Regions from separate parts of the Allobosea massiliensis genome, predicted to be linked through region 3. Evidence: predicted binding sites of a transcription regulator. Region 3 holds the regulator's gene; each other region holds the start of a gene.
The links. The regulator LexA, encoded in region 3, represses DNA repair genes until DNA is damaged. The targets are predictions, from matches to a motif close to TGTTCNNNNTGTGTTCNG.
Positions count from the first base shown of each region.

Region 1: a site for LexA is predicted at 6,442-6,459, ahead of ACFPN9_RS21160 (ImuA family protein). Genes of this name have one in related genera too.
Region 2: a site for LexA is predicted at 8,804-8,821, ahead of ACFPN9_RS13375 (DNA recombination protein RmuC). Genes of this name have one in related genera too.

Region 1 is NZ_JBHSLU010000069.1:8,080-18,307, forward strand. Features, by position in the region: gene ACFPN9_RS21120 (3'-5' exonuclease) at 1-20, opposite strand, end outside; gene ACFPN9_RS21125 (hypothetical protein) at 1-510, opposite strand, end outside; gene ACFPN9_RS21130 (Fis family transcriptional regulator) at 751-1,476, opposite strand; one part of gene ACFPN9_RS21135 (IS3 family transposase) at 1,558-1,849, shown strand; AL1L pseudoknot at 1,842-1,958, shown strand; one part of gene ACFPN9_RS21135 (IS3 family transposase) at 1,849-2,789, shown strand; gene ACFPN9_RS21140 (EAL domain-containing protein) at 3,076-3,636, shown strand; gene ACFPN9_RS21145 (hypothetical protein) at 3,826-4,665, shown strand; gene ACFPN9_RS21150 (hypothetical protein) at 4,947-5,456, shown strand; gene ACFPN9_RS21155 (segregation and condensation protein A) at 5,542-6,351, shown strand; gene ACFPN9_RS21160 (ImuA family protein) at 6,477-7,229, shown strand; gene ACFPN9_RS21165 (DUF6504 family protein) at 7,144-8,667, shown strand; gene ACFPN9_RS21170 (error-prone DNA polymerase) at 8,664-10,228, shown strand, end outside.
Region 2 is NZ_JBHSLU010000038.1:14,171-24,398, forward strand. Features, by position in the region: gene rpoN (RNA polymerase factor sigma-54) at 1-473, opposite strand, end outside; gene lptB (LPS export ABC transporter ATP-binding protein) at 695-1,546, opposite strand; gene ACFPN9_RS13330 (LptA/OstA family protein) at 1,642-2,316, opposite strand; gene lptC (LPS export ABC transporter periplasmic protein LptC) at 2,319-3,095, opposite strand; gene ACFPN9_RS13340 (ribonuclease D) at 3,210-3,824, opposite strand; gene ACFPN9_RS13345 (DUF805 domain-containing protein) at 4,033-4,512, shown strand; gene dapE (succinyl-diaminopimelate desuccinylase) at 4,455-5,657, shown strand; gene ACFPN9_RS13355 (hypothetical protein) at 5,713-6,303, shown strand; gene truA (tRNA pseudouridine(38-40) synthase TruA) at 6,324-7,061, opposite strand; gene fmt (methionyl-tRNA formyltransferase) at 7,061-7,990, opposite strand; gene def (peptide deformylase) at 8,146-8,733, opposite strand; gene ACFPN9_RS13375 (DNA recombination protein RmuC) at 8,854-10,038, shown strand; gene ACFPN9_RS13380 (OsmC family protein) at 10,051-10,228, opposite strand, start outside.
Region 3 is NZ_JBHSLU010000008.1:124,350-134,577, forward strand. Features, by position in the region: gene ACFPN9_RS05845 (LpxI family protein) at 1-332, shown strand, start outside; gene lpxB (lipid-A-disaccharide synthase) at 329-1,519, shown strand; gene ACFPN9_RS05855 (Bug family tripartite tricarboxylate transporter substrate binding protein) at 1,523-2,512, opposite strand; gene gltA (citrate synthase) at 2,659-3,948, opposite strand; gene gltX (glutamate--tRNA ligase) at 4,225-5,643, opposite strand; gene ACFPN9_RS05870 (ComEC/Rec2 family competence protein) at 5,836-8,094, shown strand; gene lexA (transcriptional repressor LexA) at 8,105-8,845, opposite strand; gene ACFPN9_RS05880 (molybdopterin molybdotransferase MoeA) at 8,955-10,166, opposite strand; gene moaC (cyclic pyranopterin monophosphate synthase MoaC) at 10,166-10,228, opposite strand, start outside.

The DNA.
Region 1 (10,228 bases), on a different contig from region 3:
TCGTTCGTGATGCCGTGGATCGGCGATGCTGCTCTCGACGGGCTCCAACCTTGTGTCGTCGATCCCGGACCAGGTCACCAGGATGGTTAGCTTGATGTTCGAAAGGCGTTCGAGACGCTGTATATCGTCGGGCTCCACACGCCATCGCGTGATGACCAGCACCGGGTTTCGCAGTCCCTTGCCATCAAGAATTTCCAGGGTACGGATGAGGTGATCCTTCACGCCGGGAAGGAAGGGATCGGTAGCACGGTTGAGCAATTGAATTGGGGTGATGTCTTTCCGAAAGGCCCAATGCTCGACCAGTTCGCGCACTGCCGCGTCATCGTCGAGGACGAGATGCGGTTTCTTCATTTCGAAGTTCGCAAAGAGGTGTCGGACGCAGTATCCGCAATCGAGCGGGCAGCCGACGATATGGTTGAGGCTCAAGCCGCTTTTTCGGTAGTCGACAATCTGTCGTAATGCCGAGGGGAGATCGGGCGGAGCTTTACGTAATAGAGCATCGGTTTTCATAATTTCCCCGCCGGCTCATGTTCTCCTTCAAAGATCATAGGAGAGGTGATTGCGAGCGAGAATAGGAATATGTGTTAAGATCCGCGCTGCAATCAAGTCAAACGCCGATCGGTAAAATATGTAGGCAGAACGTCCAGTGGAAGACCGGTTAAATCACCAAGTTAGGTTTCCACAGCAGCGTCGGCCGAATGGACGACATGGCTAGGTGCGAAAACGGAGCGGCATGTTGCCTTCGGCGAATTAGGCTCCTGACTTCGACTGCAGTGCTTTCTTTGCCTTTTCCTTTTTGGGTAGTTCGTATCCAAATTCGAAGAAGAAATGCGCGACGCGAATGTGTCCATGCGTCGGGGCCAACGATGGATCGCGATCGTGTTCGGTGTCAAAATCGGCGGCGGCAAAAAGTACTGAAGGCTCCTCGAACGGTGACCCCGCTGTTGTAGGCCGCAACTTCAATGACGTTGCGAGGACTGAATTGCCTAACGCTTTTCGGATCGGCGGAACAACGTCAGGTTTGGGATCGAGCAAAATGCCGACCATGGCTGCCACGGCCTGATGGCGGCTGTAGATGCCGGTCACAAAGCGCCCAAGCCCGCTTTGGCCGAGGTAGTGATCGCGATGACTCTTTTGGCGGCCGATACGCTTGAACTCGAACACCAGCTTCAATTCCCGGGAGCTATCGTTCCAACCGTAGACGATGTCGGTTCGGCGCTCCTCAATGATTTCGGCAGTGTCAGGATCGATGACCCCGAAATTGTCCTCAGCGGCCCACATGCCAAGGAGGCCCCGCTTTCGGGCTGTATGCGTCTCGACGTACATTCTCAGCCGCTTTGTCAGTGCAGGCTCTTTGGATTTCGGGTGAAATTCCTTGCGCGGCTGTTGGGCGAGATCGCGCCATGCATCGCAGAGTGCCTCGACGGCCTCGGTTGCGGGCTGAATTGGGAAGGCCGAAAGCCAAGCAGAAGACATCGTCACGCCGGTACCGCGAACTTGTCGGAAGTGAACCGCCCCGGGTTTGTCGGAGGCCCCAACTCCTGAGAGGATGGGGCTATGACGAGCAAGACGACGAACAAGTTCTCGCCTGAGGTGCGTGCCCGCGCGGTGCGGATGGTGCTGGATCACGAGGCCGAGCATCCGTCGCGCTGGGCGGCGATCATGTCGATTTCGGGCAAAATCGGCTGCACGGCGCAGACGCTGAACGAGTGGGTGAAGAAGGCCGAGGTCGACAGCGGCCGCAAGCCCGGGCTGACGACGGACATGGCGGCCAGGCTCAAGGCTCTCGAACGCGAGAACCGGGAGCTTCGGCAAGCCAATGAGATCCTGCGCAAGGCATCGGCGTATTTTGCCCAGGCGGAGCTCGACCGCCGACACCGGTCATGATCGGCTTCATCGACGACCACCGCGGGGCCCATGGGGTCGAGCCGATCTGCAAGGTGTTGCCGATCGCCCCGTCAACCTATCATGAGCATGTCGCCAAGCGGACCGATCCGGGGAAGCTCTCGGCTCGGGCGAAGCGAGACCTGGAGCTGAAGCCTCAGATCGAGCGTGTGTTCGGCGAGAACTTCGAGGTCTACGGCGCGCGCAAGGTCTGGCGGCAGATGTTGCGCGAGGGGTTCGACGTCGCCCGCTGCACGGTCGAACGCCTGATGGCTGATCTCGGTCTGCAAGGCGTCATTCGCGGCAAGCCGATCCGCACGACCGTCCAGGACAAGGCCGCCCCGTGCCCGCTGGACCATGTCAACCGGGTGTTCCACGCGCCGGCGCCGAACATGCTGTGGGTCTCGGATTTCACCTATGTCAGCACCTGGTCGGGCTTCGTCTACGTCGCCTTCGTGATCGATGCCTATGCTCGCCGGATCGTCGGTTGGAGGGTGTCGCGGACGGCCCATGCGAGCTTCGTGCTCGACGCGTTGGAGCAGGCCCTGCACGAGCGCCGACCTGTGCACCGCGGTGGGCTGGTGCATCATTCGGATCGCGGTTCGCAGTATGTCAGCATCCGCTACACCGAGCGCCTGGCCGAAGCGGGCATCGAGCCCTCCGTCGGCAGTGTGGGCGACAGCTATGACAACGCTCTCGCCGAGACGATCAACGGACTCTACAAAGCCGAGCTGATCCATCGGCGCGGGCCATGGCGATCCTTCGAAGCCGTGGAGTTCGCGACCCTGACCTGGGCCGACTGGTTCAACCATCGCCGGCTGCTGGAGCCCATCGGCAACATCCCACCGGCCGAAGCCGAGGAACGCTATTACGCGATGCTGGACGAGCCAGCCATCGCAGCCTGACTCAAACCAAACGGCCTCCGGCGAAGCCGGGGCGGTTCAGTGCTGGACTCGTCGCCGGCGCCTGTTTGGATCCGTATTCGGCTCTGCTCGGATATCCCTCAAGCGATCGCGGAGTCGGCTCAGTTCGCGCTTCAGCTCGACTTCTTCAGTCTCACTCAATTTGCGAGGTTGCGAAGCCGTTTGCTTGTCGGGATTGCGCGCCGATACTTCTCGAGGAGGCACCCAGTTCTGTCCTGGAATGACAGGCTTTCGAGCCACAATTGACCATCCCTCACGAGCGTCCTGGATGATCAAATCAACGGGGATCGCATGCCATGAATTTCAATGGCGCTCTAATCAGAGTCGGGCATTCCATCAATCCGCCCGCCGCACACCGGACAATGATCCGACGGAACCCAATAACGAAAGGCGCCCGACATTGTCGGGCGCCCATTCGAATTGCGGAACTCAACCTGCAATCGCGGAAACACTATGCCTCGATTTTCAAGACCAGGGAAGGGAAAATCGGTCCTTCGCGGCGTCAATCCGCAGGTCTTTCATTCTAGGCAGATGCCGGCGCGTACCACCAGGATCGCGTTCGCTATCTTTAACTGCGGCAAACTTCGCCTTTCCCCACACCCACACGAAGAGCCAGGCCATCGTGACAGCGACGATCAATTTGGCCCAAGCGCTCAAAATCGAGACGACTGCCGAGGGAGTGGAAACCGTCGAGCAACTTGAGGCGCTGCGTAGGGCAGGGGCTTCACAGGCTCAGGGCTATCTGTTTGCTAAGCCGATGCCGGAGAACGAAATCCCGGCGTTTCTTATGCAGCCGCGCCTTCTCAAACCGGCACCATACGCTGCCTAAAGGAGCGCGCCGGCGGTTTCTTTCTGTCGCGCCACTCTCCGCCACGACTACACACTTAAGCAGGTATATCTCGCTGCGGGAAACTTTGCCGCGCATGCCCTATTGTGTTTCAACCTCAGCGGTGCACTGATTAAGGTGCTCCGGAGGCGTGCTGATGCGTGTCTCGGATCGATCGGTGGGGGATATGCAATGCGGCGCGTCGTTCTGCTGGCAATCGCGATGAGCTCCATACCCGGTATCGGTCACGCGGCCATTATAGGCGGCTGCAAGTTCAATACTGAGACCTTGCAGTTTCAAGGGAACGCTGTGGAGCAGGCCAACTGCTTGCTGCGGGCCGTGAAGAAAAAGGGCGCTGGCGCTACCCCTCAGCCCATGCCCGAGTGGATAACGGCGAATGTCGGACAATCTGTTTCATTGAGCGTCGACCAGCTGAACAAATATCTGGCTGCCAAGCAGATTGAGCCGATGACCATCGGCGGCCCCATCAGCAAAGGTGCTGCTCCCGATCTCAGATACTTTGTCATCCACGACACGAGCTCCCCGGAAATCGAGGAGGCTAAGGGCTTCCCAGCCAACCTCGACGAGGCCAGCTACAGCGGCAACAAGCTGGCCAACTGGAATGGCAACATAAAGAACCAGGTCAATCTCATCGTTAGCCGCGATGGACAGTCGCGTGCATATCGGCGCTGGGGCGAAGCGCGCCCATCGCCGGCGATCAAGCTGGAAATGCAGCGGTACTCCGCGCCTTCGAAAAAGCATTTTGTCCACGTCGAGAACGTCCAGCCACGCCTGAAACCGAAGACGACTTTCGCCTGGATTGCGCCAACGCCGGGCTTTTCGCCAAAACAAGAGGATCGCTTAGCGCTCGCCTACATCGCGGCGAGCATGCAGGCCGGTCGCTGGCTCGTGCCAGCTTACCACTTCAATATCGATCAGGGCCTCCCTGATGGACACGATGACCCTCAGAGCACCGATCTTCCCAGCTGGGTGAAGCGCATAGCGGCTATCGAAGCTGCGATCAAAGAGTGAGGTGCGCCATGTCCAAGACCGCTCGCGGAGTACGATTCAGTCTGGCCCTTCTCGTCATCGGCTCTGCCGCCGGATGTGGTTCCCAGGACACCGCCCAGGGTCCACTGGCTGGGACATCGCCCTCAGGCGGCCCACCAGCCCTTGCAGCGGCATTGCCCGTGTCCGGTGGCGCCGGCGCACGTCAGCCCGCCTGTACGCTCGCCTGGAGGGCTCATGGTCACACGACGCAAGCAGAGGCCAAGGCTTTCGCCGCCCGATGCTTGACGCCAGCCGACGGCGCAGTGGACGAGCGTCTGTCACCAGCGCTGGTTTCCGCAAAACTGAGCAACCTGCTCCCCTCGAACCACGAACTGACGAGCGTGGTGCCCCGGGACATCGCCAGCTTTTGCCCGGCATATGCGAGCCAGGGTCCAGCCGACCGAGCGATCTTCTGGCGGGCTCTCCTGACCGCTATCGTGAAGCCAGAGTCGAACTACCAGACGGCCACTGCCTACTGGGAAGACGGACGGCAGCAACAGTACAGCCTCGGGCTCCTGCAGCTCTCGTACAACGACAACGCCGGCTACAGCTGCGGCTTCACCACAGAAGCTCAGGTGACGAACCCTGATCGCAACCTTGCCTGCGGGATCCGCATTGTGTCGAAGCTCGTCCGACGTGATGGTCGCATCGGCGGCGACGGTGACAACACCAGCGGTGCAGCGGCCTATTGGTCGACACTGCGCTCATCATCCCGGGCGCGCGCCGAGATCATAGGCGTGACAGCCGAACTTCCGGTTTGCCAAGCATCCTGAGCCAGTCGGATCGGTCCGCAATAACGGAGCCCCAATGGTATACGGTGAGGTGATTCCACCGTAGCGCATCCGCGCGGACTGATCCTTGAGCACGACGAGCACCTTCTTTTCCGAGGACGACCCGACCAGCCTCGAAGGTGAAGGCGAGGCATTTATCCTCGATGTCGACGGCTATGAAGGGCCGCTTGACCTGCTGCTCGACCTCGCAAGGCGCCAGAAGGTCGACCTCACCAAAATCTCGATCCTCGCCCTCGTCGACCAGTATCTCGCCTTCATCGATCGCGTCCGCGAGTTGCGGATCGAAATCGCGGCCGACTACCTCGTCATGGCCTCGTGGCTCGCGTTCCTCAAGTCGAAGCTCATCCTTCCGCGAGACGCACCGGAGGATATCGCTGAGGCCGACGATCTCGCGATCAAGCTCGCATTACGACTTCAGCGTCTCGCCCAGATCAGGCAAGCGGCGCAAAAGCTCGTCGAGCGCCAACGCCTGGGCATCGACGTCTTCGCATGCGGACAGCCCGTCGCCATCAAAGGCAGGAAGACCAGGGTGTGGGATGCCGACCTTGTCGACGTCCTTCAAGCCTACGTCGAACACCGGCAGAGAGCCGTTGTGACCCGCATGCGCGTCGGGCACCGAGCGGTCTGGTCGCTGGTTGACGCCAAGGAGGCTATTCAAGGCATTCTGGGCGAGATCATCGACTGGACACCGATCGAACCCTACCTCGAAAAATTCATGACCCGGATCGACGCGCCGCCACAAAAGGCGCGGGTTACGGTCAAAGCCTCAACTCTATCGGCCATGCTCGAGATGGTCCGCGAAGGCATCCTGGACCTCAAGCAAGACGGCCAATACGGGCCCATCACGGTCAAACGTCGCAGTGCCGCAGCGCGCTAAAACGAGCGCGCCGACGCCGCAAATAGCCAGACACGGGGCCAATGAGCCGGGGAGCGACGGACTGCGCCCTTGACTCCTCCGCGCGATCTGGAGAACAAAATAAGAACACTAGCGAAGGAGACGATGTGGGACATGGAGGAGCGATTGCGACGCTGAGAACCGCGATCGAAAGGATCGAGGGCAGATGCGCGCGCGCCAAATCCATCCTCCCTTTCGGTATCCCGGATATCGATGACCGTCTACCGGGCGGGGGACTTGCCATGGGTGCGCTTCACGAGGTCGCAGGCGGCGGTGATGGCGCGATCGATGGAGCGGCCGCCGCGCTGTTCAGTGCCGGCATCGCTGGGCGCACAAAGGGAAAAGTCCTCTGGTGCGTGACGAAGGCGGATCTCTTCGCCCCGTCTTTCGCACAGGGCGGCCTTGGGCCTGATCGAGTGATCTATGTCGAGGCCAACGACGACAAGACGGTGCTCGCCTGCATGGAGGAGGGGCTTCGGCACGGCGGCCTCGGCGCCGTTGTCGGAGAGGTCGCTCGGCTGGGAATGACCGCCTCTCGAAGGCTGCAGCTTGCCGCCGAAGGAACAGGCGCGATCGGCATCGCTCTCAGGCGATGGCGACGACAAGCTGATGCTGCCGATTTCGGGCAACCGACGGCAGCGATGACGAGGTGGAGGGTGTCCGTCATGCCATCGACGGCGCTCCCGGTACCAGGGGTCGGCCGACATCGATGGCTAGTTGAGTTGATCAGAGCCCGCGCGGGCGAGAGTGCAGATTTTGAGTTGGAATCCTGCGATGCGGCGGGTCGTCTCCATATTCCTCCCTCACTGGGAGGTCGAGCGAACCAGGCGGGTGGCTGGAGACGCAGCGCCTCCGCCTGAGGTCCCGTTCGTTCTCATTCGCCGCGAAGGCAGCCGGCGCTTCGTGCAGGCAGCCAATCCAGCAGCACAAGCCGCAGGGCTTCACGTGGGAATGCCCGCAGCCAAGGCACTGGCGCTCATTCCCGGTCTGCTGACAGACGACGCGAACGCCGTCGCAGATGCTAAGGAGCTTGAGCGGCTCGCGCTATGGCTCTTGCAGCGGACGTCCCCGATCGTGGCGACCGACGCCCCGGACGGCATCGTCATCGACTCCACAGGCGCCGATCACTTGCATGGTGGAGAGCAGGCGATGCTCGAGGGCATCGTCGGGCGCCTCGCCATGTCAGGCGTGACAGCGCGGGCCGTGGTGGCGGACACCTGGGGTGCAGCCCATGCCCTCGCCAGATGCAGCAACGCTTCGACCTTCATCGCACCGGCAGGGGAGGGGCCGCGGCTGTTGCGGCGACTTCCCCTCGAAGCTCTCCGCATCGCTCCGGCGCTCGCTGCGAAACTGCGGCCGATGGGCTTCGAGAGCATTGGTGATCTTCTGGACCAACCTCGCGCTCCACTCACGCTGCGCTTTGGACCCGAGATCGCTTTGCGTATCGACCAGGCGCTGGGAAACGTCCCCGAGCCCGTGGCGCCAATCCGCTCCCCCGATGTCGTCGAGACGAGGCGGTCGTTTGCGGAGCCCATCGCCGCTCCCGAGACGATCGCGAAATACGTCAGCAAGCTCGTGGTCGAACTCTGCGACCGCCTCGAGGCGCGAGGGCTTGGTGCCAGACGGTTGGATCTCCTGTGCCAGCGCGTCGACTCCCACACGCAAGCCGTTCGTGTCGGGATGGCAACGCCGGTTCGCGATCCAAAACGGCTGACGCGCCTGCTCTGCGACAAGATCGAAACGATCGAGCCCGGCTTTGGCATTGAGGTGATGACGCTCGCTGCGACGATTGCTGAACCAACCGACCGGAAGCAGATCGCCAATTCCCTTATCGAGGAAACGGCAGCCGATGTGTCCGATCTGATCGACGTGCTCACCAACCGGGTCGGCAACAAGGCAGTCTATCGGCTGGCTCCCGTCGCGAGCGATTTGCCCGAGCGTTCGGTATGCCGTGTGCCCGCGATGTCCCCTGAGACCGGAGGCAGTTGGCCCGCTCACTGGCCACGGCCAGCAAGGCTCCTGCAGTTTCCCGAGCCCGTCGAGACAATGGCGCTTCTGCCAGACCAGCCACCGGTGACCTTCACCTGGAGAGGTGTGCGCCGGAGGGTGCGATGCGCAGACGGACCCGAACGTGTTTTCGGCGAGTGGTGGAAGCGAGACGCGGAGGCGATATCGGTTCGAGACTATTTCCGCGTCGAGGATGAAGCCGGTGAGAGGTTCTGGCTCTATCGCGCCGGCGACGGCGAAAATGTCGCGACAGGCTCGCATCGGTGGTTCCTGCACGGGATCTTCGGATGACCAGCTATGTCGAGCTTCAGACGTCCTCTCATTTCAGCTTCTTGCGGGGAGCGTCGTCATGCGACGACCTCTTCGCTCAAGCCGCGGCGTGCGGGCTAACCGCCCTCGGCATAGCCGACCGAAACACCCTGGCGGGGATCGTTCGCGCTCATGAGGCCGCCAAAGCGACTGGCGTGCGGCTGATAATCGGTTGCAGGCTCGACCTGGCCGACGGGCCCTCCATTCTCGTCTACCCCACCGATCGCGCCGCCTACTCACGGCTATGTCGCCTTCTGTCGCTCGGCAAAAAGCGCGCCGGCAAGGCCAAATGCCACCTCGAATGGCCCGACGTCGTCGCTCACTCGGAAGGCCAGGTAGCCGTCCTCATTCCCGACCTCGCAGACGACGAATGCGCTTTCCGACTTCGCCGCATGCGAGATTGCTTCGGTGATCGCGCCTATATGGCGCTCACACTCCGCCGGCGCCCCAACGAGCAGTTGCGCCTGCATGAGCTCTCGAACCTCGCGACGCAGATGCGTGTTGCGACGGTGGTGACGAACGACGTGCTGTTCGACATACCCGATCGCCGGATGCTGCAGGATGTCGTGACCTGCATCCGCCACAACGTGACGATCGACGAGCTGGGAGAGCGCCGCGAGCGGCACGCCGATCGCTACATCAAGCGGCCAGAAGAAATGCATCGCCTCTTTGGTCGATATCCGGAAGCGCTGGCCCGAACCACGCAAATTGCCGACCGCTGCCGCTTCTCGCTCGATGAGCTGGCCTACCAGTATCCCGAAGAGCGCGACGATCCGCGCCTTACACCGCAGCAAACCCTCGAGCAGCTCACCTGGGAAGGGGCAGCCTCCCGCTATCCCGAAGGCGTGCCCGAAAGTGTCGTCGCCACGATCAAGCATGAGCTCGCCCTGATCGAGACGATGCAATACGCGCGATACTTCCTGACCGTGAACTCAATCGTTCGGTTCGCCCGGTCCCGCGAAATCCTGTGCCAGGGGCGTGGGTCCGCCGCCAACTCGGCCGTCTGCTACGTCCTGGGCATCACCTCAATCGACCCGAGCCGAAACGACCTTCTCTTCGAGCGCTTCGTGAGCCAGGAGCGCGCCGAGCCGCCTGATATCGACGTCGACTTCGAACACGAGCGGCGCGAGATCGTCATGCAGTGGATCTTCGAGACCTACGGCCGCGACCACGCCGCGTTGTGCTCAACGGTCATTCGCTACCGCGCCAAGGGCGCGCTGCGCGATGTCGGAAAAGCCCTCGGCCTCCCCGAGGATCTTCTGAGCACCCTGAACGCGCAAATCTCGTCATGGTCAGAGAACGGCGTCGAGCAGCGTCACCTCGACGAGCTCCGGCTCAACCTCGAAGACCGGCGCCTGCGGCTGACGCTCGACCTTGCGCGCCAGTTGATGGGCGCGCCACGCCATCTTAGCCAGCACCCGGGAGGCTTCGTGCTGACCCACGACCGGCTCGACGACCTGGTTCCGATCGAGCCGGCCGCGATGATCGATCGACAGGTCATCGAGTGGGACAAGGACGACATCGAGGCGCTGAAATTCATGAA
Region 2 (10,228 bases), on a different contig from region 3:
GCGAGATCGAGCTGCGCGCTGAGATGATCGTGAAGCGAGACATCAGCCGTCAGACCGCTCTCGAACCCGTCCGGCCCTTCCTCAAAGGACCCTCCCGAGCCGCCATAGGCCCCGCCGATGATCGGCAGGCTGTCGGCACCGCTGCTGTCGAGCCGCGCCACGGTGGGCTGTTCGCTCTGGAAAACATTGTCGAGGCCGGTGCCGAGACGCGTCTCCATGCCTTCCTGGCTGTTGAGGCTCTCGGCCCGGTCGTAGCTCTCCTGATCGGCGGCATGGGCGCTGTCTGCGGCCGCCTGCAACGGCCCCTCCGAGACGTCCTCCCGCTCCAGCAGCGGGTTGCGCTCGAGTTCGCCCTCGACGAAGTTCTGGAGTTCGAGATGCGACAATTGCAGAAGCTTGATCGCCTGCAGCAGTTGCGGCGTCATCACCAGGGATTGCCCCTGGCGCAGCTCCATGCGCGGCATCATCGCCATGCGCGTCAGACCTTCCCGACCCAGCGTCCCGAAACGGCACGCTTCTTGCTTTGAAGGTCAGCCTAGCGCTGTGCTCGCCATCCGTCAAAGGCCTTTGGCGGTCTTTGCCGTGCGAAGTTAATGCGGCGCACCATTATCTCGCAAGTGCGATATGACAATCGGCCAGATCGACGGCATTGCCGGTCGCGGGATGGCGTCCGAAGCGGGCGTCCGCGTTCGGCTCAGAGGCGGAAATCTTCGCCCAAATAGACGCGGCGCACATCGGGATTGGCGATGATCTCGGCCGGCGAACCTTCGGTCAGCACCCGGCCCGAATGGATGATATAGGCGCGATCGACCAGACCGAGCGTCTCGCGGACATTGTGGTCGGTGATCAGCACGCCGATGCCGCGGTCGGTGAGCTGCCGGACCAGCGCCTGAATGTCGCCGACCGCGATCGGGTCGATGCCGGCGAAGGGCTCGTCGAGCAGGATGAAGGAGGGCTTGCCGGCGAGCGCGCGCGCAATCTCGCAGCGCCGGCGCTCACCGCCCGACAGCGCGATCGAGGGCGCCTTGCGGAGGCGGGCGATGGTGAACTCCTCCAGCAGCTGGTCGAGCTGCCGCTCGCGCTCACGACGATCGGGCTCGACCACCTCGAGCACCGCCCGGATATTGTCTTCCACGCTCAGCCCGCGGAAGATCGAGGCTTCCTGGGGCAGATAGCCGATGCCGAGCCGCGCCCGCTGGTACATCGGCAGCTGGGTGATGTCGTTTCCTTCCAGCGAGATCGTGCCGAGATCGGCCGCGACCAGCCCGGTGATCATGTAGAAGATCGTCGTCTTGCCGGCGCCGTTGGGGCCGAGCAGGCCGACCGCCTCGCCCTGGCGCAGCGACAGGCTGGCGTCGCTGACGACGGTGCGGCCACCATAGCTCTTGCGCAGACCCGTGACGGACAGGATGCCCGGGCCGCCCAGCGCGGTGACGCCCGCCGAGTCCTCCTCCCGAGCCTCCTTCTCCGACCGGCGGAAGAGCCGTCCGAGCAGGTTCGCCCCGCGCCGGGCGGTCGAAGGCGCCTCGCGCCCGGGTGCGGTCACGCTTTGCGAAATGTCGGAGAGAGTCACGTGGAGGGGTGCGCCTGGACTGGAGAGATCGAGAGGGACGCGCGCCGAGCGCGCGCGGGATCGGCCGCTCAGTTGGTCGGTGGGGTCGCGGGCTTGGCGCCGGGCGTGCCCTTGTTGGCATCGGCTGCGTTCGGCACGAAGAAGCCCTGCACACGACCACCCTTGTTGGTCTCGACATTGGCGATGCCGGTGACGGTGTTGTAGGTCAGCTTCTCGCCGCGCGTGATGTTGGGCCCGTCGTTCAGCGCGACATTGCCGGTCATGATGACGGTATTGGTCGAACGGTCGAACACCGCATTGTCGGAGGTCGCGGCCTGGGTTTTCGACACGACCGTCACCGGCCCCTTGCATTCGATGCGCTTGATCGAGCTGTCGTTGCCCTGCCCCGGCGCAGCCGCCGGCGTGGGCGTTGCCGGCTTGGCGCCGGCGCCCTGGCCGCCCCGCCCCTCATAGAACACGGTCATGACCGTGCAGCGGACCGTGGTCTCGCCCTGGACCGCGACCACATTGCCACTGAAGACCGCACGGTTCTCCTTGTCGAGCACGTCCAGCTTGTCGGCATCGATCTTGATCGGCTCCTTGCTGTCTCCGCCGAGACCGCCGAGCGGCGAGCTGGCATTGCCGCCGCGCGCCTTGGCCTGCGCCATCGCCTGCTGAGGCCCCATAGCGGCCATCAGCAGGGCGAATACGCCGGCCGTGGCGGCAAGGCAGGAGAGCAGGGAGATACGGGCGGAAGTCTGCATGGTCACTGTCCTGTCGCGCGGGAGGGGCCGGCAGCCGCCGATCCCTGCGTGCCCGCTCCTGAGAGACCCGACCGGAGCAGTTCCGGTTGCGGGGTGCTGCCCTCGCGCTCGGGGCCGGCGATGGTGCCGGCCGGAGCATTGGGGATATAGGCGCGCACGCGCCCCTGGAAAACGATCAGCGCGCCGTTGTCCTTCACATCGAGCGAGTCGGCATCGACGGTGGTGGTTCCGAGGCTGACCTTGACGGGCTCCTTCGAGACGACCGTGCCGCCCTTGAAGTCGACATCGGCCGTCTTCATGCGGATGTCATGGCCGTTCTCGGTCCGGACATGGACATCGTCGACCAGCTTCAGCTTTTCCTTCTGGGTGTCGAAGAGGCCGCTCTTGGCGTTGACCGTCACCCAGCCTTCGCGCTCCATCTGGAGCCGCGCGGTAAGTTGCTGGAGTTCGACCTGTGTGGGGTTGCGGATTTCCTGCAAGGCGGCCTCGGCGGTCACCTCATAGGGCCGGTTGTCCTTGCGATAGCCCGACAGGCGCGGCGTATCCATCTTGACCTTGCCGCCGGAGATCCCGACCGCGCCGAGCGAAACGCTGGCCACGCCACTGAGCGGGGTGAAGAACGGCACCACCAGCAGGGAGACGACCGCGATAGCCGCTCCCACGGGAATCGCCTTGCGCAGGAAATGAACGAGCCGCGTGTGCCGGCGTGCCGCGCCGAACGCCGCCTGCCGCCGCGCCGCCGGCCCGTTGGGGCGGGCGGCCCAGTCATTGGTTGTCATCGCCACAGTCATGCCCCGCGGAATGGCAGTCGCAAACGGCTTTTTCGTGTCGTGCGGCGAACGCGCCCCCGTCGGACACCGCGGTCAAACTGACGCAAGAAGGCTTAGAATTTGTCAAGCATGAGCAAAGATGTCGTTTTCGGACCAACCGGCGAGATCCAGCTCCGCCCGGAAGGGCAGGAAGTCGAAGCAGGCCCTGGCGAGATGGGTGCGCCCCTCGCGCGCCAGCATCGCCTCGAGACGCCCATGCAGGGCATGCAGATGCAGCACGTCGGAGGCGGCGTAAGCCAGTTGCGCCTCGCTCAGAGTCTCGGCGCCCCAATCGGAGGATTGCTGCTGCTTGGAGAGTTCGATCCCGAGCAACTCGCGAACCAGATCCTTCAGGCCGTGTCGGTCGGTATAGGTGCGCGTGAGCTTCGAGGCGATCTTGGTGCAGTAGACCGGGCCGGTGACGACGCCGAAGGCATGGCGCAGCACCGCGACGTCGAACCGGGCGAAGTGGAACAACTTGAGCACGGCGGGATCCTGCAGCAGGCGGATCAGGTTCGCGGGCCTTGGACCGTCCTTCAGGACCTGCACCACATCCGCCGTGCCGTCGCCGCGGGAGAGCTGCACCACGCAGAGGCGGTCGCGATGCGGGTTGAGGCCGAGCGTCTCGGTGTCGATGGCGATGCTGGCCCCGGCGTCGAAGCCGTCCGGCAGATCGCCACGGTGGAATCGGATCGTCATCTCGCAACCTCGCTCGGCACCGTCGCGCCGTTGGCATCCGGGTTCGCGCCCGGCGGTGCCGGCACCCTGCGCCGCAGCTAACGGGGCAGCCGGCCCCGTTCAAGCTCTTTCACGAACCGGCGCTGCACGACGGCGTTAACCTTTTATTCACCATATCCTTCCGGGGCGGCCGCAAGCGTGCCACAACGGCATCATCGGAGCCTGATCGATGACCCTTGTCCGCCTGCTCACCGACTTCGACGGCCGTATCGGCCTCGGCCGCTTCTGGCTCGGCAGCGCCGTCGTCGCGGTCGCCCTGTTCGGCCTTCAGCAGGCTGCACCAGGCCTGTTCGGCCATGGATCCGAGCGCGCCGTGGCCTTCGCGCATGCCTTTGCCCTCTTCCCCTGGGCCGCGCTGGCCGCGAAACGCGCGACCGACCGCGGCAGCAGCGGCCTCTACGGCATCATCCTGGTCTGCGCGATCGTGCTGCCGGGTCAGCTCCGACCCCTCCTGCCGATCGCCTGGGCGCCCTCGCTCGATACGATTTCGCTGATCGCCTGGCTCTTCGCGCTGGTCGATCTCGGCCTGATGCCGTCGGCTCGTGACGAGGAGCCGCTTGCGGCCGGCGGGACCGATGCTAAAGCGGGCGCATGGACACACAGCCCCGCGACCTCCTCGCCTTCGATCCCCTCGACCCCGTCGCGCTGACCCAGGCGCTGGTCCGCTGCCCGTCGGTCACTCCGGCGGAGGGCGGGGCGCTCGGCCTCATCGCCGAGCTGCTGGCGGCCGAGGGCTTCACGGTCGAGCGGCCGGTCTTTTCGGCGGCCGGCACGCCCGATGTCGAGAATCTCTATGCCCGGATCGGGCGCGAGGGCCCCGTCTTCGTCATTGCCGGCCATACCGATGTCGTGCCGGTGGGAGACGCCGGCGCCTGGACGCGCGCCCCCTTCGGCGGGACGATCAGCGACGGCATGCTGCATGGCCGCGGAGCTTGCGACATGAAGGGCGGCCTCGCCGCGATGATCGCGGCGGCGCTCCGTTTCCGCCGCGAGAACCCCGACGCTCCAGGCTCGATCGCGTTTCTCATTACGGGCGACGAGGAGGGACCGGCTGTGAACGGCACCGTCAAGCTGCTCGAATGGGCGCATGCGCGGGGCGAGCGCTTCGACCATTGCCTGCTCGGCGAGCCGACCAATCCGGCGACCATGAGCGACATGATCAAGATCGGCCGACGCGGCTCGCTGACCGGGCGCCTGACCGTCCATGGCAAGCAGGGCCATGTCGGCTATCCGCATCTCGCGGAGAACCCGATCCGCGGGATGGTGCGGCTGCTCGCGGCGCTGGAAGCCACCGCACTCGATAAGGGCACCGCACATTTCGATCCGAGCAATCTGGAAGTCACGACGCTCGACGTCGGCAATCCGGCGACGAATGTCGTGCCCGCGCAGGCCAGGGCCGTCTTCAACATCCGCTTCAACGATGTCTGGACGCCGGAGACTCTCGCGGCCGAGATCGAGCGGCGCCTGCGCGAGGCCGCCGGCAACAGCGTTCGCTACGAAATCGTCTTCGAGCCGACCAATGCGGTCGCGTTCCTGACCGAACCCGGCCCCTTCGTGGCGATGGTCGCCGATGCCGTCGAGGCCGAGACCGGGCGGCGGCCGGCCCTGTCGACAACCGGCGGCACGTCGGATGCGCGCTTCATCAAGAGTTACTGCCCTGTGGTCGAGTACGGCGTGGTCGGCCAGACCATGCATCAGGTCGACGAGCGCGTCGCCGTGGCGGATCTTCTGACCCTCGAGGCGATCACGCATCGCCTGCTGACGAGCTATTTCGCCGCTGCCGGAGCCGATTGACGAGCTTCAGGCGCTGACCCATAGTCATCTTAGACGAAAGTCTAAGGATGGTGGGATGAAGCTCGCGGCCGATGACGTGACGCGCTCGCTGCGCGCCTCCTGGCAGCTGATGGGGCGCGGCGCCGAGGCGCTGGAGGATCTGGAACTGACACGCGGCGGATTCTGGCGCTCTTTCGTCGCCCTGCTGCCGCTGACGCTGCCCGCCGCGATCGCCCTGCTCGCGGCGCTGAGAATTCATGCCGGCCTGCCCAATTCGGCGGGGCTGTTCACCGCTCCGGGCCTGGCGCTGGCGGTTTTCGGGGCGACGCTCGCGAGCATTCTGGCCGTGCCGGCGCTGCTGTTCGCGCTCGCTCCGCATCTCGCGCAAACACCGCGTTTCACCGCCTTCGTCATCGCCTGGAACTGGGCGGGAATCCTGGCGGCCGGTTTGGTCGCCGTTCCGGCTACGGTGTTCGCGATCGGATGGTCCACACCGGGCCTCGCGCTGCTCCAGACGCTCGCCTTCGCCGCCATCGTGCTGCGGCTGCGCTATTGTGTGGCGCGTGCAGCCTTCGGGGCCGGGAGCGGGGTCGCCACGCCCGTGCTGCTGGCCAGCATCGTGGCGGATTACGCGATCCTCCGCTCCTTCGGCTTCATCATCTTCTGAGGCGGCGAGCCCCGACGGGCTTAGTAGTCTACCCCCGCCAGATAGAGCCCGCAGGGCGGCGCCAGCGCCGCGCACTGCGAACGATCCCGCGCCGCCAGCACTTGGCCCAGCTTTTTCTCGGGCCAGCGTCCGGCGCCGACCATCTTCAGGCAGCCGACGATCGAGCGGACCTGATGGTGCAGGAAGGAGCGGGCATGGGCATAGACGACGATCTCCTCGCCCTCGCGGCGGACGTCGAGCCGGTCCAGGGTGCGCATCGGGCTGTTGGCCTGGCACTCGGCGGCGCGGAAGGTGGTGAAGTCGTGATGACCGAGCAGGGCCTTGGCCGAGCGGTCCATCGCTTCGTGATCGAGCTTTACCGGGACATGCCAGAGCCGGTCGCGGTCGAGCGCCGGCTGGGCGCGCCGGTCGAGGATGCGGTAGATGTAGTAGCGGCGCTTGGCCGAGATCCGGGCGTCGAAATCGTCAGGCACGGCCTCGGCGCAGCAGACCGCGACCGGCAGGCGCTTGAGGCGGGCGTTGCTGGCATCGCGCACGACATCGGTGCGCCATTCCTTCTCCAGATCGACATGGGCGACCTGATGAGTGGCGTGGACGCCGGCATCGGTGCGGCCTGCGCAGTGCAGCCTGACCGGATGGTTGCAGAACGCTTGAATCGCTTCCTCGACGCTCTGCTGTACGGACGGGCCATTGAGCTGCCGCTGCCAGCCCGAGAAGGGCGTGCCGTCATATTCGATGACGAGCTTGTAGCGCGGCATCAGAGCTTCTGGCCGGCGGAGAGCCGCGCCCCGCGCAGGAACTCGGCGCCGCTGACCGGCCGCCCGCCGGCCCGCTGGACCTGAAGCAGCTTCACCGCCCCTTCCGCGCAGGCGACGGTGCCTTCGTCGTCGAGCAACATGCCGGGCTCGGCCGCGCCGCCGGCGAGTGCCGTGCGCAAGACCTTGAGCCGCTCGGGGCCCTTGCCGAGATCGATCTCGGCAAAGGCGCCCGGAAAGGGCGCGAGCCCTCGGACGAGATCGTGGACCTGCCGGGCCGGGCGGGCCCAGTTCAGCTTCGCCTCGGCATTGGCGATCTTGGCGGCGTAGGTCACGCCCTCTTCCGGTTGCGGCGTGAACTGCAGGCCGCCGCGCCCGAGCGCGGCGAGCGCACGGACCATCAGATCGGCGCCCAGCGGCGCCAGCCGGTCGTGGAGTTCGCCGGAGGTCATGTCGGGGCCGATCTCCAGCCGCTCGACCATGCCGACGGGGCCGGTGTCGAGGCCCGCCTCCATCTTCATCACACAGACGCCGCTCTCGGCATCGCCGGCCATAACCGCACGCTGGATCGGCGCGGCGCCACGCCAGCGCGGCAGCAGCGAGGCATGCAGGTTGAGGCAGCCGAGCTCCGGAATGTCGAGGATCGCCTGTGGCAGGATCATGCCATAGGCGACGACGACCGCGACATCGGCCTGATGGGAGGCGATCTGCTCGGCCACCTCGGGCGTCTTCAGGGTCGAGGGCGTGAAGACGGGGATGCCGAAGCGCTCGGCCGCCCTGTGCACCGGCGAGGGTTTCAGTTCGAGGCCCCGTCCCGCCTGCGCCGGGGCGCGGGTGTAGCAGCTGACGACCTCGTGCCCCTGGCCGATGATTTCGGTCAGCGTCGGCACCGCGAAATCGGGCGTGCCCATGAAGATGACGCGCAAACTCATACGCTGGATGTTACCTCAATCGCGCCCGCCATTCCGGGCGTAGCAAAGCGAGGACCCGGAATCCATCATAGGATGCCTGAGCCCTCCGATGGATTCCGGATCGGCGCCGCTGGCGCGGCTCGTCCGGATGACGGCGGCTTGCTCTCGCTGTCCCGTCACCCCTCGCGTCGCGCCTGCTTGGCGAAGCGCTTGGTGACGCGCTCGCGCTTGAGGCGCGAGAGATGGTCGATGAACAGCACGCCGTTCAGATGGTCGATCTCATGCTGGATGCAGGTGGCGAGCAGGCCGTCGGCCTCGATCTCCTGCCGCTGTCCGTCGAGATCGGTGTAGGCGACCCTGACCGAAGCCGGCCTCTCGACCTCCTCATAATATTCCGGGATCGAGAGGCAGCCTTCCTCGTAGACGCTGCGCTCCTCCGAGGACCAGGTGATCTCCGGGTTGATGAAGGCCATCGGATTGCGCGGCTGCCGGTCGCGCTTCTCCTGGCTGTCGGCTGCGTCGGAAGTTTCGTCCTCGCCAGCAGCGGCGTCCTCCGGCTCAGGCGCGCGCTTGGCCACGTCGAGCGTCACCACGCGCTTGGGTACGCCGATCTGGATGGCGGCCAGCCCAATCCCGGGCGCGTCGTACATCGTCTCGAACATGTCGGCGACGAGGGTGCGGATCTCGGGCGTGATCTCGGCCACGGGGGCGGACACCAACCGAAGCTGGGAGTCTGGCAGGATGACGAGCGGGCGGATGGCCATGGGGCTGTGTCTGCGCGGTTTCTCGGGTGGTGGACGGGCCACATAAGCGCTCGCGCATCGCGGGTCAAACCGTTCCGCTTTCGTTCGAATTGATTCACCCGAATCGGCTATCCTGCCGCGATGACAGAGATCGCTTTCACCCTCCTCGACCGGCCCGTGACCTGGGCGCAGGCCGCGCTCGGCTTCGGCGTCTCGACGCTCGGGCTGCTCCTGCTGCTAGCGCTGTCGGCCTGGCGCGGCAGCCGCAGACGGGCGCTGGAGGCGCTGATCGCCGCCGAGCGCGCCCGCGAGACCGACGACAAGGTCGCCGAGATGAACCGGCTCCAGGCGGAGTTGACCGGCCGGATGCAGACCATGGCCGAGATCCTCTCGACGCGGCAGGGCGATCTCGCACGCCTCGTCGCCGATCGCATGGAGGGGCTGCGCCATCAGGTCGGCCAGGGTCTGGAGCAGAATGTCCGCCAGACCACCGAAAGCCTGGGCAAGCTGCAGGAGCGGCTCGCGGTAATCGACAGCGCTCAGAAGAACCTGACCAGCCTCACCTCCGAAGTGGTGACGCTGCGCGACGTGCTCTCCAACAAGCAGGCGCGCGGCGCCTACGGCCAGGGTCGCATGGAGGCGATCATCCGGGACGGGCTGCCCGGCGCCTTCTTCGCCTTCCAGCCGCAGCTCTCCAACGGCAACCGGCCGGACTGCCTGGTGACGCTGCCCGGCGACGGGCGCGGGCTCGTCATCGACGCCAAGTTCCCGCTGGAGAGCTTCACGCAATTGCGGGAGGCCCGTGGCGAGGAGGCGCGAAAGGCCGCCTCCGCACGCGTCCGCAACGATGTCGGCGTGCACGTGAAGGACATCGCCGAGCGCTATTTCCTGCCCGGCGAGACCCAGGACCTCGCCCTGCTCTTCGTGCCGTCAGAATCGATCTATGCCGATTTGCACGAGCATTTCGACGATGTGATCCAGAAGGCGCATCGCGCGCGGATCATGATCGTCTCGCCCTCGCTGCTGGCGCTCGCGATCCAGCTCATGCAGTCGCTGGTGCGCGATGCGCGGATGCGGGAAGAGGCGCAGGTGATCCAGAGCGAGGTCGGCAAGCTGCTGGCCGATGTCCGGCGGCTGGCCGAGCGGGCGGAGAAGCTCGATCAGCATTTCCGCCAGGCGCAGGACGATGTGGCCGGGCTGCGCACCTCGGCCGGCAAGATCGCCAGCCGCGGCGAGCGCATCGTGGCGCTCGATTTCGACGAGGCGAAGGGCGAGCCGACGCTGCCCTTCGCCGAGGGTTTGACCCTGAAGAAGGCCGCGGAGTGAGCGGCCGGGCGATCAGGCGACCGAAAGGGTCGCGCTGATCTCGGGCTTCACATTGAGCGTCTGGAAGACGACGCAGTAGCGCTCGGTCAGCTTCAGCAGCGTGTCGAGCTTCTCCTGCGGCGCGTCGGTCTCGACCTCGAAGGACAGCCGGATCGCCTTGAAGCCGACCGCGGCGTCCTTGGCGACGCCG
Region 3 (10,228 bases):
ATGTCGGCCAGGCGGCGATCCTCGCCGACCACCGCGTCATTGCCATCGAAGCGGCCGAGGGCACGGATGCCATGATCCGCCGCGTCGCGGAGATGGTCGCCTCGGGCCGGCTGCGCATCGCCAAGGGCGACGGCGTGCTGGTGAAGGCGCCCAAGGACGGGCAGGATCTGCGCGTCGATATGCCGGCGATCGGCCCGCAGACGCTGCGCCTCGTCTCGGAAGCCGGGCTCTCGGGCATCGGCCTGCGCGCCGGGCGTGTTCTGATCGGCGATGGTGCGGCTCTGGGCAAGCTGGCCGACCAGGCGGGACTTTTCGTCGAGGGCGTGCCATGACGACCCCCTTCCGCCTCGCCATCGTGGCGGGCGAGGCTTCGGGCGATGCGCTGGCTCTGCGGTTCCTCGAGACCCTGCGTCGCCGTCTGGCGCCGCGGGAGGTGATCGTGACCGGCGTCGGCGGCGAAGCCCTCATCGCGGCCGGGCTGACGCCGCTCTTCCCGCAGGCCGACATCGCCGTGATGGGCTTCGGACCGGTCGTTGCGCGCCTGCCCCTGCTGCTGCGCCGCATGGAGGATGCCGCTCGCGGCATCACCCGCTTCGCACCGGATCTCCTGCTGACGATTGACGCCCCCGATTTCGGCCTGCGCGTGGCCAAGAAGGTGCGCGCCCGCGCGCCGGACATCGCCATCGCCCATTGGGTCTGCCCCAGCGTCTGGGCCTGGCGCTCCGGCCGGGCGCGGCGCATGAAGCCGCATGTCGACCGCATCCTGGCCCTGCTGCCCTTCGAGCCGGCGGCGCTGGAGCGGCTGCAGGGCCCGCCGACAATCTATGTCGGCCACCCGCTGATCGAGCGGCTGGACGAGCTGCGGCCTGATGCGGCAGAGAGCGCGAGGCGGGCTGACGCCGCATCGCCGGTCGTGCTGGTTTTGCCCGGCAGCCGCCGCTCCGAGGTCCGGCATCTGATGCCGGTCTTCGGCGAGGCGGTCGCCAGAGTCGCCGCCATGCGGCCGGGGGCGCGCTTCGTCCTGCCGGCTGTCTCGCATCTGCATGACGAGATCGCACAGGCGGCGTCGGGCTGGGCCCATCGGCCCGAGATCGTCACCGGCGAGGCGGCAAAGCTCACGGCGTTCCGCAGCGCGCGCGCGGCGCTGGCGGCTTCCGGCACCGTGACCCTGGAACTGGCACTGGCGCAGGTACCGACCGTGGCCGCCTATCGCGGCGCAGGTTGGGAGGCCGCGATCGCGCGGCGTCTGATCAAATTGCCCAGCGTGATCCTGCCCAATCTGATCCTCGGGCGCAGCGTCGTGCCCGAGTTCATCCAGGAGGATGCGACGGCGCAGACGCTGGCGGACCGGCTCGAAGCCGCCCTGGCGGAGGGTGAAGACCGGCACCGGCAACTCGCCGGCTTCGCCGAGGTCGAGGCGATCATGCGCTCGGCCGGGGAAAGTCCGGCTGCCAACGCGGTCGAGGCCGCGCTGGCGCTGGTGGCAAGCCGCGGGCCGGGCGGCCCGCGCGGCGGTTGAGCCTCACTCGAGCGCGGCGCCCGACGCCTTGGCGATCGGGAACCACTTGGCCACCTCGACCTTGACGTGCTCGCCCAGCGCCTCCGGCGTCGAGCCGACGATCTCGGCGCTGACATCGTTGAGCCGCTGCTTGACCGTGGCGTCCTTCAGCGCGTCATTGGCCGCCTTGTTGAGCTTCGCCACGATGTCGGCCGGCATCTTCGCCGGTCCGAACAACGCGTTCCAGGTATAGGTCTCGTAGCCGGCGAGACCGCCCTCGGCGATGGTCGGCAGATCCGGGAAGGAGGCGACGCGGTCCTTGGTGGTCACGCCGATCGCCCGCAGCTGGCCGTTGCGGATGAACTGGGCGGAGGAGGGCAGGTTGTCGAACATGATCGGAACCGCGCCCGCGACGACGTCGTTCAGGGCAGGGCCGGCACCGCGATAGGGGACGTGGTTCATCTGGACGCCGCCGATCGACTTGAACAGCTCGCCCGAGAGATGCAGCGGCGTGCCGACGCCGGAGGAGGCATAGGAGTACTTGCCCGGATCGGCCTTCAGCACCGCGATGACCTCCTGGACGGTCTTCGCCGGGAAGCTCGGATGCACAACCATGACGTTCGGCACCACAGCGAGCAGCGAGATCGGGGTGAAGTCCTTGACCGGGTCGAAGGTGACGGTCTTCAGGATCGCCGGGTTGAGCGCATGGGTCGAGATCGTCCCCATGAGAATGGTGTAGCCATCCGGCGTCGCGCGGGCGACCGCGGTCGAGCCGACATTGCCGCCGGCGCCGGCGCGATTCTCGATCACGACAGACTGGCCGAGCAGCTCGCCCATCTTCTGGCCGACGAGGCGCGCGACGATGTCGGTCGAGCCGCCGGCGGCGAAGGGAACGATCAGGTTGATCGGGCGAGCGGGGAAAGCGGCTTGGGCCTGCGCCTGGCCGCCGACGAAGGTCAGGGCCGAGGCGCCGGCGAGGAAGCCGCGCCGGGAGAGATCATGCGGATGGGACAAGAGACGGTTCTCCGAGGGTTTGGAGAACTTTAGCGCGAGGCTGCGCTTCGTCACCTGCAGCCGTGCGATCAATCATCTGAAACAATGAAGGGGCGCGACGGCAAGCCGTGGCGCCCCTTCGGAAATTGTCGTCGACGGGTTGCGGCTCAGCGTCGGCCGATCGGCGTGTATTCGCGCTGCGGCGAGCCGGTATAGAGCTGGCGCGGACGGCCGATGCGCTGGGACGGATCCTCGATCATCTCCTTCCACTGCGCGATCCAGCCGACCGTGCGGGCGAGGGCAAACAGCGCCGTGAACATCGAGGTCGGGAAGCCCATCGCCTTCAGCGTGATGCCCGAATAGAAGTCGATATTCGGGTAGAGCTTCTTCTCGATGAAGTAGCTGTCCGACAGCGCGATCCGCTCGAGCTCGATCGCGACGTCGAGCAGCGGATCGTCCTTGATGCCGAGCTCGTTGAGGACCTCATGCGTGGTCTTCTGCATGATCTTCGCGCGCGGGTCGTAGTTCTTGTAGACCCGGTGGCCGAAGCCCATCAGGCGGAAGGGGTCGTTCTTGTCCTTCGCCTTGGCAATGTATTTCGGGATGTTCTCGACCGAGCCGATCTCCTCCAGCATCTTCAGCGCCGCCTCATTGGCGCCGCCATGGGCGGGGCCCCAGAGGCATGCCGTGCCGGCCGCGATGCAGGCGAAGGGATTGGCGCCCGAAGAGCCGGCGAGCCGGACCGTCGAGGTCGAGGCGTTCTGCTCGTGGTCGGCGTGGAGGATGAAGATGCGGTCGAGCGCGCGCGACAGCACCGGATTGACCTTGTACTCCTCCGCGGGCACGGCAAAGCACATGCGCAGAAAGTTCGAGGTATAGTCGAGCGAGTTCAGCGGATACACGAAGGGCTGGCCGACGGTGTACTTGTAGGCCATGGCCGCCAGCGTCGGGATCTTCGCGATCATCCGCATCGAGGCGACCATGCGCTGATGCGGGTCCGAGATGTCGGTCGAGTCGTGATAGAAGGCCGACATCGCGCCGATCGAGCCGACCATGACCGCCATCGGATGCGCGTCGCGGCGGAAGCCCTGGAAGAAGCGGGCCATCTGCTCGTGCACCATGGTGTGGCGCGTCACGCGATAATCGAAATCAGCCTTCTGCGCGGCGGTCGGCAGTTCGCCTTCCAGCAGCAGATAGCAGGTCTCGAGGAAGTCGCCATGCTCGGCGAGCTGCTCGATCGGGTAGCCGCGATAGAGCAGAACGCCCTCGTCGCCATCGATATAGGTGATCTGCGACTCGCAGCTCGCCGTCGAGGTGAAGCCAGGGTCGTAGGTGAACATGCCCGTCTGGGCGTAGAGCTTGCCGATGTCGATGACGGACGGGCCGATCGAACCCGTCTTGATCGCCATATCGACGGTCTTGCCGTCGACCTGAAGCTGGCTGGTGGTTCCGCTCATCGATACCGATCCTTTCAGGCTCGCTGCTTTTCAGGCGGGGTCGCGCTCTGTCCGTTCACGGTCGTCCATGAAACCTGTCCGTCGTCAAAGCGGACCGACATGACGCTGTCGTGTCGGCGCGGGCGCGGGCAGGTGGGCAGAGCGGTTCATCCGACTGATTTTCAAGCAATATTTATGCCCGCTCCGGCTCTCGCCGCAGCGGCCGTGTCCGGCGTCACTAGACCATTTGCAGACCCGGTTCAACCGAGCCGAAAGACGGTCCGCACCGCGTCTTGCTCAGCTCTGATCGGCCAGGCGAGCAAGGGTTTCCTCGCGCCCCAGAACCGCCATCACATCGAACAGGCCAGGCGACATGGCGCGGCCCGTCAGTGCAGCGCGCAGGGGCTGCGCCGCCTGGCCGAGCTTGAGCCCATGCGCCTCGGCATAGCCGCGCACGGCGGCTTCCAGCGCCTCGAGCGACCAGTCGTTGATGGCGGCGAGCGCCTGGGCGAGCCCGGGCAGACGCTGGCGACCGGCCTCGTCCAGCAGGGCCGCTGCCTTGGCGTCGAGCTGAAGCGGCCGGGCCGCATAAAGATAGTAGGCGCTGTCGAGCAGCTCGACGAGCGTCTTGGCGCGCTCCTTCAGCCCCGGCATCGCGGCAAGGAAGCGCTGCTCCAGCTCGGGCGACAGGGTCGGGCCGAGGCCGCGCGCCGGCCCGATCTCAGGCAGGATCACCTTCAGCGCGTCGAGCAGGTCGTGATCGGAGGACTGGCGCATATAGAGCCCGTTCAGGCTCTCGAGCTTGGCGAAGTCGAAGCGCGCGGCCGAGCGGCCGATCGAGCCGAGGTCGAACAGCTCGATCATCTCCTGCGTCGAGAAGATCTCCTGGTCGCCATGGCTCCAGCCGAGGCGCAGCAGATAATTGCGCAGCGCCACCGGCAGGTACCCCATCTCGCGATAGGCATCGACACCGAGCGCGCCGTGGCGCTTCGAGAGCTTGGCGCCGTCCGGGCCATGGATCAGCGGGATATGCGACATGCTCGGGACCTTCCAGCCCAGCGCCTGGTAGATCTGGGTCTGGCGCGCGGCATTGGTCAGGTGGTCGTCGCCGCGGATGACATGGGTCACGCCCATGTCGTGGTCGTCGACCACCACGGCGAGCATATAGGTCGGGTTGCCGTCCGAGCGCAGCAGCACGAGGTCGTCGAGATTCTCGTTCTGCCAGACGACGCGGCCCTGGACCTCGTCCTCCACCACGGTCTCGCCGGTCTGCGGTGCGCGCAGCCGGATCACCGGCTTGACGCCTTCGGGAGCCGTCGCGGGATCGCGGTCGCGCCAGCGCCCGTCATAACGCATCGGCTTGCCGGCAGCCTTGGCCTGTTCGCGCATCTCGTCCAGTTCGGCCGGCGTGGCGTAGCAGCGATAGGCATGGCCACTGGCCAGCATCTGATGCGCCACCTCGCGGTGCCGCTCGGCGCGGGCGAACTGGTAGACGGTCTCGCCGTCCCAATCGAGGCCGAGCCATTTCAGCCCGTCGAGGATGGCGCCGATCGCAGCTTCGGTCGAGCGTTCGCGGTCGGTGTCCTCGATGCGCAGCAGCATCTTGCCGCCATGGCGGCGCGCATAGAGCCAGTTGAACAGCGCCGTACGCCCGCCGCCGATATGCAGGAAGCCGGTGGGCGAGGGCGCAAAGCGCGTGACGACGGCGTCGCTCATGGATGGCAGGGCTCCGGCGGGACCTTGGGAGAAGGACCCTGAAAGGGGCGGGAAAAGATCGAGCGGCACGCCCTGTCGCAGCGCGTACCGAAGCGGACATGACATCCGGCGCGGCCCCTGTAACATGCCTGAGCCGCCGCCGTTAAGGGCCAGTTCGAAGCCCGGCGCGCCGGCGCAGGACGGGGGCAGGCCATGACGGCGAAGCCGCCAGGGCAGGGGGAGCGGGTGCCGCGGCGCGGGGCGCTGGCGGCCGCCCTCGTATGGCACCGGCCGGACGGTCGCTTCGGCGGTATCAGGTTCGGACTGGCGCTGGGCGAATGGCGCGACGCAGTGCTCGCCGCCTTGTCGCGCGAGGCCGAGCGGCGCCGGCTCTTCCTCTGGCTGCCGGTCGCGATGGGCATCGGCATCCTGCTCTATTTCGCCGCCGATGCCGAACCGGCGCTCTGGGCGCCGCTGACGGGGCTCGCGCTTTCCGCGGCTGGCGCGATCCTGCTGCGGGGGCGCCCGCGGCCGGCCTGGGTGTGCCTCGCTGTCGCCGCCCTGTTTGCCGGCTTCGCTGCGGCGGCCTGGCGCACGGCGACGATCGCCGCCCCGATGCTGGAGCGGCCGCGCGTCGGCCAGGTCTCAGGCTTCGTGGAATCGGTGGAGGCGCGCGATGCCGGCGCTCGGCTCGTCATCCGCGTGACGGGGATCGCCGGGCTCGACCGGCCGTTCTGGCCGAAGCGTGTGCGCGTCAACATCCGCTCCGGGACCGTGGCGCCCGGAGACCATGTCGCGGCCGTGGCGCGGCTGCTGCCGCCGCCGGGGCCGGCCCGGCCGGGCGGCTATGATTTCGGGCGCGACGCCTTCTTCCGCGGCATCGGCGCCGTCGGCAGCATCTCGGGCAAGATCGCGCTCAGCCCGCCGCCGCATCCGCCCGACTGGGATCTGCGCCTGGCGGCGGCGATCGACGGCGCCCGCAACGCCCTGACCCAGCGCATTGCCTCGGTCGCCGGCGGGCAGGCAGGGGCGATGGCGGCGGCGCTGGTCACCGGCAAGCGCGGGCTGATCACCGAAACCACCAATGCCGATCTGCGGGCGGCCGGGATCTACCACATCGTCTCGATCTCGGGCCTGCACATGGTGCTGGCCGCCGGGACGATCTTCTGGCTGGTGCGGGCGCTGCTCGCCCTGTCACAGACGGTGGCGCTGCGCCTGCCGGTCAAGAAGCTCGCCGCGCTCGCGGCGATGGCGGGCTCGGTCGCCTATTGCGTCTTCTCGGGAGCGGAGGTCGCCACCGTACGCTCGCTGATCATGACGCTGGTGATGCTGGGCGCAATCCTCGTCGACCGCCCGGCGCTGAGCATGCGCAACCTCGCGCTGGCGGCGATGATCGTGCTGCTGCGCGAGCCCGAGGCGCTGCTGGGGCCGAGCTTCCAGATGTCCTTCGGTGCCGTGGCGGCGCTGATCGCCTTTGCCGAGCGCTGGGAGGAGCGCGGCCGGTTGCAGCCGCCGCCCGCACTGCCCTGGCCGCTGCGCCCGCTCTGGGTCGCCGCATCCGGCATCGTCGTCACGACCCTGCTGGCGACGGCGGCGACGGCGCCCTTCGGCGCCTATCATTTCCAGACCTTCAACCCTTTCGGCCTGCTCGGCAACGCGCTGGCTCTGCCCTTCGTCTCCCTCTTCGTCATGCCGGCCGCCGTCTTCGGGGTGCTCGCCTATCCCTTCGGGCTGGACGCGCCGGCCTGGTGGCTCATGGGCCTGGCCTCGGAGGTGGTGCTCAAACTGGCGCATTGGGTCGCGACCATCGATCACTCGACCCTGGTGCTCGCCGCCTTCGGCCCGGCCGCGCTCGGCTGCTTTTCGGCCGCGCTGCTCTGGGCGACGCTGTGGACGACGAAGCTGCGTCTGCTGGCGATCCTGCCGCTGGTCGGCGGCGTGGCCGTCGCGGCCAAACCGGAGAAGCCGGCGATCCTGATCGAGCGCGACGGCTCGGGCCTCGCGGTGCGCGGCAAGGACGGCCTGCTCGTGATCGCCGGCAAGCCGAGCCGCTTCGTCCTGCAGCAATGGCTGACGGCGGATGGCGACGGCCGCCAGCCCGACGACCCGTCGCTGCGCAAGGGCGCGGCCTGCGATCCGCGCGGCTGCGTGCTGATGACGAGAGAGGGCCACAGCATCGCCTATGCGCAGGACCGGCTCGCCATCATCGAGGATTGCCGCCGCGCCGATGTGGTGGTGACGCCGATTCCCTGGACGGCGGCCTGCCGCGCGCGGCTGATCGACCGGATGACGTTGCAGCGCGATGGCGCGACAGCCCTGGTTCGGACTCGCTCCGGCTGGCAAAACCACGCGGCGCAGGATGCGGGCGACCGGCCCTGGAGCCGCCGGCGTCCCCAGCCCGCGCCGACAACTGCGGGCCCGGCTGGGCCGCCACCGGCCGAGGAGGCGCCCGATACCGAGCGCCTGCCCTAGCGCCGGCCCGTCAGTAGCGCCGCATCAGATTGACAAGCCGACCCTGGATCTTGACCCGGTCCGGTCCCAGCACCCGCGTCTCGTAAGCCGGATTGGCTGCCTCCAGCGCGATCGAGGAGCCCCGCTTGCGCAGCCGCTTCAGCGTCGCCTCCTCGTCGTCGATCAGGGCGACGATGATGTCGCCGGTATTGGCGGTGTCCTGGCGCCGGATCACCACCGTGTCGCCGTCGAGAATGCCGGCCTCGACCATCGAGTCGCCGCGGACCTCCAGCGCGAAATGCTCACCGGAGCCGAGCATGTCGGCGGGGAGGGCGACGCTGTGGCTGCGGCTCTGGATCGCCGAGATCGGCGTGCCCGCCGCGATGCGGCCCATGACAGGGATCGCGATCGTGTTGCGGGCGTCTTCCGGCATCGCCTCCACCGGGCGCGCCCGGCCGGGCAGCCCGTCCTTGGCCGGCGGCGTCTCCTTGCCGAGCCCGCCCTGGACGATGGAGGGATTGAAGCGGCGCGCGCCGCCCTGGAGGCCACCACCCGCGCCATCCGGCAGCTTGATCACTTCGAGCGCCCGTGCCCGGTTCGGCAGGCGGCGGATGAAGCCGCGTTCCTCGAGGGCCATGATCAGGCGGTGGATGCCGGATTTCGACTTGAGGTCGAGCGCGTCCTTCATTTCGTCGAAGGAGGGAGGGACGCCGCTCTCGCGCAGGCGCTCATGGATGAAGCGAAGCAGTTCGAACTGTTTGCGTGTCAGCATGATCCCCGCCGGCGCTCTGAAATCTGCCGATCATCGCAGATTCGAAACAAATCACGAACACCATACCCGTTCGCGTTGTGTTCCGCAAGCCGATGCGCCAGCCCGCGACCTATCGCAGACGAATGAAGCGGCAGGGATCGCCCTTGCGGGCCGCCGGCGCGAAAACCGGGCGGATCGCCAGCGCCTGCGCCCTCGCGAGCAGGCCGAGCATCGAGGAATCCTGCCTCTCGAACGGCGTCGCCTCCCAGCCGGCCTCGGTCAGGACGAGGCTGGAGCGCAAATAATCCTCGCGCTCGTCATTGGCCGGCATGTCGCGCCCGAGCAAGCCGGGCTCGCTGCGGTCGCGCTCGGGCGAGGGCATGCCGAGCAGGGCCTCGATCACCGGCACCACGAAGAGATGCCCGCAGACGATCGAGGAGACGGGGTTGCCCGGCAGGCCGATCGCGACCATCGGGCCGAGCCGGCCGGTCATCATCGGCTTGCCCGGCCGCATCGCGATCTTCCAGAAGCCGAGATCCATGCCGGCGCGCTTCAGCGCCTCCTGGACGAGATCATGGGCACCGACGGAGGCGCCGCCCAGCGTCACCAGCACATCCGCGCCGGCGTCCCGCGCCTGCCCGATCCTGGCGGCGAGATCGGCATGGTCGTCGCGGGCGATGCCGAGATCGAGCACGCTCCCGCCCGCCTGCTCGACCAGCGCGGCCAGCGCAAACGAGTTGGAGGCGACGATCTGGTCGGGCCCGACCGGCTCGCCCGGCAGCACGAGCTCGTCGCCGGTGGCGAGGATCGCCACCAGCGGCTTGCGGCGCACCGCAAGCGCGGGGTGGCCAGCGGCGGCGGCGAGCCCGAGCGCGGCGCTGTCGAGCCGGGTGCCGGCCGCGAGCAGCTGGTCGCCCTCGCTGAAGTCGAGCCCGGCCTTGCGAATGAATTTGCCCTTGGGCGCGCCCTCGCGAACGGTGATCGCGGCCGAGCCGACACCGTCGGCGTTCTCCTGGATCAGGATGGTGTCGGCGCCCTCGGGGATCGGCGCACCCGTGAAGATCCGGACCGCCTCGCCGGCGGCCACGCTGCCGTCGAAGGAGCGCCCGGCCGCGGATTCGCCGAGAACGCGCAGTTCGGCGCCCGGCACGAGGTCGTCGCCCCGCACCGCATAGCCGTCCATGGCCGAATTGGCGAAGGGCGGCTGTGTCCTGAGCGCCGCGAGATCGGCCCCGAGCACGCGCCAGGCGCACTGCGCCAGCGGCAGGGTCTCGATGGGCGTGCGGCCGGGCACGCTGTCGAGCAGCGCGCGCAGCGCGACCGGGACCGGCGTCAGCGCCATCAGACCGGTCCCCCTGGGGAGGCGTCGGCCTGGAACACACCTGACTTGCCGCCGGATTTGTG